DNA from 3 places in the Glutamicibacter sp. genome. Region 2 is predicted to be linked to each of the others. Evidence: riboswitches for the same ligand, from Rfam matches in the RefSeq annotation. Region 2 holds a riboswitch; each other region holds the start of a gene.

Region 1 (2,257 bases), on a different contig from region 2:
ACAAGTACGAAGGCGAAGTTCCGGAGCATCTAGTGCAAGAGCTCGCCGATGCCGCAGCAGTGGCAACGAAACTCGATATGCAAATGCAGCGCCTGCATACCGAAGTCCACGGCCACGATGCCAATCAGGCGCCAAGCCAGGAAGCTGATTTCGATACGAAGGCGATCCAGGGGCTGCTCTCGCTGGCTCAGCAAGCCAAGGCCGGGAGCCAGGAGAAGGACACGGGCAGCTAGCCGTTCCGGCGCCGAAGCAACATGTTGCTTCAGGGCCTGGAAACCAAAAAAGATCCTCAGCCGAAGCTGAGGATCTTTGTTTTGGTAGCGGCGCCGGGACTCGATCCCGGGACCTCACGATTATGAGTCGTGCGCTCTAACCAGCTGAGCTACGCCGCCACAAGTGAGAAGCAATCCAGTAGAAGCCAAGAAAGCTTCTCACTCAGAGCCCCCTGCCGGAATCGATCCGGCGACCTCGTTCTTACCAAGAACGCGCTCTACCACTGAGCTAAGGGGGCAACGAGTAAATACTCTACACGGGTTTCCCTGCAAAGAAAAATCGGCAGATCGGCCCGGTAAACACTCGGAAAATTCAATAAAACACCTAGTCAGCAACTATTTGCGAACTGACATCTGGTCATCAGGGACGAAGGATGGGACAAAAAGTGTCCAGGTGACGATGCTCACTAGATCATTCCTTGCGGTCAATCGCGGATTCCCCCAGGGGTGCGGGATAAAATCTCGCGAACTTCCACCGATGGCCAACCGGCGGATATCCCGACTCGGCACTCCCTGACCTCAGCCCGATTCCCCACTCCCGATCCCCGGGCAAAGACAGTGCTTGAATGCACCCGGTCCACCATGGGCGCAGGCACTGCTCCGATGCGCGGCAACTGGAATCCAGGCCGCGAACCGGGATCCCGGCAACCGGCATGATCGCATCGGTTCCTTGTCGCCCATTCCCGACTTGAGTAGGAATATTGTGACCTCAGCAACAAATCCCCGACGGATTTTGCAAACCTCAAAAACCTGTGTAAAGTATTTACCTGTTGCCCCCTTAGCTCAGTGGTAGAGCGCGTTCTTGGTAAGAACGAGGTCGCCGGATCGATTCCGGCAGGGGGCTCGAAATAAGAGAGGCAATCTGGTTCCAGATTGCCTCTCTTTTCGTTACTCCCCAGATGCCGCGAACTCATCGTGCGGCTATCGGCCATGCCGTGCACCCTGGATTCCTGGTGCCCCTGGCAAGCGTTCTCCGGCCAACGCAAAGAATCCAGGCCCGCAGGAACCAGCACCTCGCCCTTCCCTTGATGTCAAGGCTCTGACCACCGGATTTGCGTTTCTTCCTCCCAAGCGTGCTAAGTTATTCGCGACCACACGGGTGCCCTGGCAAGGGCTGAGATCGGGCTATCGCCGTCCGCGACCGTTGAACCTGTCCGGGTAATGCCGGCGAAGGAAGTGAGTTTCCCCAGTGGAACAATTTGAACAGCACCCTGCCCACACCCTTGCCTACCGCGAATCTGCGGGAATTTCTGTTCCCGTCACGCAGATCGAATTGGCAGACTCCCCCAATGGAAAGCCCAACGAGCCGCTGGCGGTATATCGCACCAGCGGACCGGGAAGCGAACCCACCCAAGGCCTGCAGCCCTTCCGCGAGCGGTGGATCCTGGAACGCGGGGACGTGGAAACCTATGCAGGTCGCGAGCGCAACCTGCACGACGACGGGCGCTCAGCGGTCCGCCGCGGCACGGCCAGCGCGGAATGGGCTGGACGCTCAGCCCCACCGCTGCGGGCCGTTGGCGGAGCCCGAGTGACGCAAATGCACTACGCGCGCGCCGGGATCATCACCCCGGAAATGCGCTATGTGGCCCTGCGCGAGGAATGCGATGTCGAGCTGGTGCGCAGCGAGCTCGCGGCCGGACGAGCCATCATCCCGGCGAACATCAACCACCCGGAATCCGAGCCGATGATCATCGGCAAGGCGTTCCTGGTCAAGATCAACGCGAATATCGGCAACTCGGCGGTGACCAGCTCAATCGCAGAAGAAGTCTCCAAGCTCCAGTGGGCGGCCAAATGGGGCGCGGACACGGTAATGGACCTGTCCACCGGAGATGACATCCACACCACCCGCGAGTGGATCATCCGCAACTCCCCGGTGCCCATCGGCACCGTGCCGATCTACCAGGCGCTGGAGAAGGTCAATGGCGAAGCCAACGAACTGACCTGGGAGATCTTCCGCGACACCGTCATAGAACAGTGCGAGCAGG
Region 2 (2,257 bases):
GGGTGCAGCTAGCGGTGTTGGCTACTAGGTAAGCGCCGTAATTATGCATGGTTCAGTTCCTCGTGCTTCAAAGTCTTCAGTTCATCGGGATCGGCCGTGGACAGCGCATCAAGGAAAGCGACTGCGAAGCTGCCCGGACCGGTGCTGCTTGCCAGGGCCTTTTCCGCGGCCAGGCCGTAGAAACCGTGGGCTGCGATGGTGGCCTCGAACGGGTCATCGTGGACCGCAATCATTCCGGCGCAGAACGCGCCCAGGGCGCAACCGCCACCTGTCATCCGGGTCAAGCCAATTCCGTTGGTATGCACCAGGACGGTGCGCGTGGCATCAATGATGGCGTCAGCCTGGCCGGAAATGGCCACCACGCAGTCATGCTCTTGCGCCAGTTCGCGTCCAGCCGCCAAGGCGGCAGAGACATCATCCAGGGCATCGACACCGCGCGAAGCCGACTGCCGGCCTGCCAAGGCCAGGATTTCCGAGGCGTTGCCGCGAATCAGGGCCGGGCCCTGGTGGACAATGCGCCGGGCAAAATCCGTGCGTACCGGAAGCGCTCCCACCGCCACTGGATCCAGGACCCAGGGGGTGCCTGCCGCGCTCGCCGACTGCACCGCTTCTTCCATGGCAGCCAGCTGTTCAGTGCTCGGAGTTCCCAAATTCACCAATACGGCGGAAGCTGCCTGGGCGAATGGACCGGCCTCGCCGGGCAGATCCGTCATGGCCGGGGAAGCGCCGGATGCCAGCAGGACATTGGCGGTGAAATTGGATACGACGGTGTTGGTCAGGCAAAAAACCAAAGGTGATTGTTGCCGGTATTCTTGGGCAACTGCATGCAAAGCCATGCGACATCCCTCCGCTAGCGTGAACTAGATCAGGTTCTACGGGTCTCATCTCAGTCGGTTGCTCCGACACCCCGTGTCACTGCCATAGAGCGTACGCACAACCGGTTCCAAGGACAAGTTACCTACGCTCGCGCCGCGCCACCAAGGCCTTGAGCGTGGCCGCATCTACCTTCTGCGCGGCCGCCAATGCCCATAGATGATCTACGGCGGCCAGGAGGTCTGCACCGGTATCCACCGGCTGCGGCCGCTCGTTGACCACTGTGCCGGCCCGGCGCCGGGAAGTAATCAGCCCTTCGGCTTCCAGCTCCTTGTAGGCGCGCGCCACCGTCCCGGCAGCAACGCCGAGGTCCGTGGCCAGGGCACGCACGGTTGGCAGCTTGGTCCCCGCGGGCAGCTCGCCCAAGGAGATCAGCGAAGCAATCTGCGAGCGGATCTGTTCGTAGGGCGGGGTGGCGGCCTCCAAATCCACCCGGATCTGCGTGCTCATGCCGTGACCGGCGCCTGAGATGAATGTGCCGTTGAACTGCGGGGGCGTTCCAGGAAGATGACCGCTGGGACGGCGAAGACCAGCAATGCGGCAAGATCCAGCCGCATCGGGAATTCGTATCCGACAACTAGCATTGCGAGGATGGCGCTGGCGACCGCACGCAACGAGCGGAGTTCCAGGACTCGGCGATACCAGATTTCTTCGGCTGCGGAGACGGACCACGGAATGGTTGCGCGACGCGAGCACCAGACGAAACCCGCGTGGGCTAATGCCAACAGGGCAATGAGCCCGACGACAATGCTCCTTCGCGGCGCGACGAATCCCCACAGATAGTCCAATGGGGGATTGATCAGGAAGTAGGCGCAGGCAGCGGCCAACGTTCCGGCGCAAATATAGGCCCATATTGGAAGCGGAGCCGAATACTTGGGAAGTGCTGCGGCTTTGCGTGATATTAAGTTCACGTAGTTCAGGTAGAGGGCGTTCAACGCCAAGTAGAGCAGTGCGGCAACGGTCAAGACCACCAGTATCCAGGTTTCGCGCTCGCCGGTAGGCCATGCGTTCTGGTCGGGAACGGGCAAGAGGAACCACGCCGCGTACAGGGCCACCATCGTGGCGATGGCAGTGACATATTGGAGTGAGAGCAATTGCTCGCGCAACCTGCTGAAAGCCGTGGCAGTTGTACGGCGCTCGTTCTCAAAATTCCCCGGTGGCCGCCAGAACAGCATCAAGGCAGAAATTCCGAGCATCGCGTAATTTGCACTCCAGTCCAGAGTGTTGCCGATGGCGCTCATTTGGTCGTGGTACTCGATCCCCGCACCCGACCCGTCCAGATAGCGGCTGGATTCGTGATGGAACCAGCGAGCCTTGTAATGCACTGCTTCGCCGGCTTGAGTCGCCAGCAGCACACTTACTGTGCGGTAGAGCCGGTTTAGCC
Region 3 (2,257 bases), on a different contig from region 2:
CCAAGGTTGCCACCGCTCTAGTGGCCAGCGACCTGCCCCGGTAATTCTGGTTCATCCAATACCAGACCCACGCGTTCTGATTTTCCGGATCTACCGTACCGCACACCAAGCCAACCAGCCGATCTCGATATGCGATGGCCAACGCCTGCTGGCGGTCCCCGGCCTCCAGCAGTGCGCGCACGTACGATTCGGCCTTTTGCGGGGAATCGGCGTCGCCCTGGCGCTTCATGTCGGGGTTCGAGGAAAACGCCTCAAAGACGGCGTCGGCATCCGAAAGGCGCAGCCATCGCACCGAGAATTCAGCGTCGGCAGGCTCGGCTTCCTTCGGTCCTGCAGGGGAAAGTGGCCGCGCGGCGGCCGTGCCCTGGTGGAAGAGCAGCTGCCAGCGGCCCTGCTCATGGATCCACAGCGAACTGCGCTCGCTGGGGGAACCAGAAAGCAACCTCCAGCGCAGCAGCACCAGCTGATCTGCAAGCTGGATAGCCACCGGGCTTTCGACCGTCAACGAGCCCGCATCCCGTGCCGGCTCCTGGGCAAGCTGGGCAATGATGGCCTCGCGATCATAGGTTCGCCCGCTGGCTCCCACCTCGGCGAACCGAGGATGCAAGCGTCGTTCCAATTGCGCCTGGCTATGGCGTTGGCTGGATTCCAGGAGTTCTTGCTCCAACGAGATGATGGCGTTGGACAGCGCAGAACCCTGGGGAAGCGCGATAGGGAAATCATGGGATGCCATGTCAGCAAGTACATCACAGAAGATGACGGATCTGCATTCAATAAAGTTCGCCTTTATGAGCTGCATCATGCTTATAATCGCAGTAATCCGCGGGAGCCTGAATCGACCAGGCTGAGAGGGCACCGAGCCGACCGCTACACCTGATGCGGGTCATGCCGCCGTAGGAAGGAAGCGTGCCCTTGTGCATGTCAACATTGTTGGCGCCGGGATTATTGGCCTGGCCGTCGCGTTCGAGCTGGAATCACGCGCACACACCGTCACTCTCATCGATCCAGCACCCGGTCAAGGTGCAAGCTACGCAGCGGCAGGAATGCTGGCCCCGGCAGCCGAAACGGTCTGGGGCAATGGCCCGCTGCACCAGCTGCTGGCCGCCTCGAATGCCGCCTATCCGCAATTCATCGAGCACATCGAATCGGTCACCGGGCAACGCCCGGACTACCTGCAAAACTCCACCCTCGTTGTCGCCGCAGAGCCTGCTGACCGCGAAGCCCTGCATGAGCTGACCGAACTGCAAATATCCCTGGGCCTATCAGCGCAAAAGCTCCTGCCCAGCCAGGCCCGCAAACTTGAACCAGCTTTGGCCGCCAATATTTCCGGCGCGGTCCTGTGCCAAGATGACCACCAAGTCGACCCTCGCTCCATCGTCAAGATCCTCTTGGAGCATCTGCGTCCGCACCTCATCGAGGAACGGGCGCAGGCCCTGGTGACCGACGGGAACCGGATCACCGCAGTGCGCACCGCATCGGGCCGAATCCTCGAAGCAGAGCAAACCATCGTGGCCACCGGTCTTGGCACACTTGGTGGCCTGAAAGAACTTCCACTGCGCCCGGTCTACGGGGACATCCTCCGGATCCAGGGGCCAGCAGGCCCGCCGCTCATCACCCGCACCATCCGCGGCATCGTGCACCGGGAGCCGGTGTATCTCGTGCCGAGAAAAGACGGCAGCCTCGTCCTTGGAGCCAGCGTTCGAGAAGACCGGCAACCGGCAGTGAACATTGGCGCCATGCACCTGCTGCTGGACAATGCGCGAAAGCTAGTCCCCGGCATCAGCGACTGCACGCTGAACGAGGCAACTGCCCGGGCACGTCCCGCCACGCCAGATGACCGGCCGCTGCTTGGGCGCCTTGATCCGGGCCTGCTGCTCTGCACCGGGTACTCCCGGCACGGCGTCCTGCTGGCCCCGCTGGGCGCAATGCTCACCGCGGATCTCGTCCACGGCAACCAAACCCACCCCTTGCACCAAGCTGTGGATCCCCACCGCTTTGCGAAAGCAAACTAGACAACTCACCGAACGGAGCAACAACCATGAAAAGCATTGGCATCAATTTCAATTCCCGGCAACTGAACCTGGACGAGGGGACCACCCTTCGCGAATTCATCAGCACGCAGATCGGCAAAGCACTGGACGCCAACTCGATGGCCGGTGACGGCAGCAAGCTCGGAGTTGCCGCCGCCGTCGATGGCGCTGTCATTCCACGCAGCGCCTGGAATAGCTACCTGCTGGCCGAAGGGCACAGCATTGAA

The links. Region 2 has a riboswitch for thiamine pyrophosphate ahead of thiM (hydroxyethylthiazole kinase). Riboswitches for the same ligand answer to the same signal wherever they lie in the genome.
Region 1: linked by a shared signal. The riboswitch ahead of thiC (phosphomethylpyrimidine synthase ThiC) and the one ahead of thiM (hydroxyethylthiazole kinase) in region 2 are both predicted to bind thiamine pyrophosphate.
Region 3: linked by a shared signal. The riboswitch ahead of thiO (glycine oxidase ThiO) and the one ahead of thiM (hydroxyethylthiazole kinase) in region 2 are both predicted to bind thiamine pyrophosphate.

The regions. Positions count from the first base shown of each region.
Region 1 covers NZ_JBOGEG010000029.1:25,282-27,538, reverse strand. Annotated here, with positions in the region: gene ACRDT3_RS14815 (GTP pyrophosphokinase) at 1-233, shown strand, start outside; tRNA gene ACRDT3_RS14810 (tRNA-Met) at 316-392, opposite strand; tRNA gene ACRDT3_RS14805 (tRNA-Thr) at 440-511, opposite strand; tRNA gene ACRDT3_RS14800 (tRNA-Thr) at 1,045-1,116, shown strand; TPP riboswitch at 1,358-1,465, shown strand; gene thiC (phosphomethylpyrimidine synthase ThiC) at 1,462-2,257, shown strand, end outside.
Region 2 covers NZ_JBOGEG010000008.1:33,339-35,595, reverse strand. Annotated here, with positions in the region: gene thiE (thiamine phosphate synthase) at 1-49, opposite strand, end outside; gene thiM (hydroxyethylthiazole kinase) at 42-836, opposite strand; TPP riboswitch at 826-920, opposite strand; gene ACRDT3_RS07415 (GntR family transcriptional regulator) at 955-1,323, opposite strand; gene ACRDT3_RS07410 (hypothetical protein) at 1,320-2,257, opposite strand, start outside.
Region 3 covers NZ_JBOGEG010000039.1:7,530-9,786, forward strand. Annotated here, with positions in the region: gene ACRDT3_RS16510 (GNAT family N-acetyltransferase) at 1-733, opposite strand, end outside; TPP riboswitch at 813-917, shown strand; gene thiO (glycine oxidase ThiO) at 915-2,012, shown strand; gene thiS (sulfur carrier protein ThiS) at 2,039-2,257, shown strand, end outside.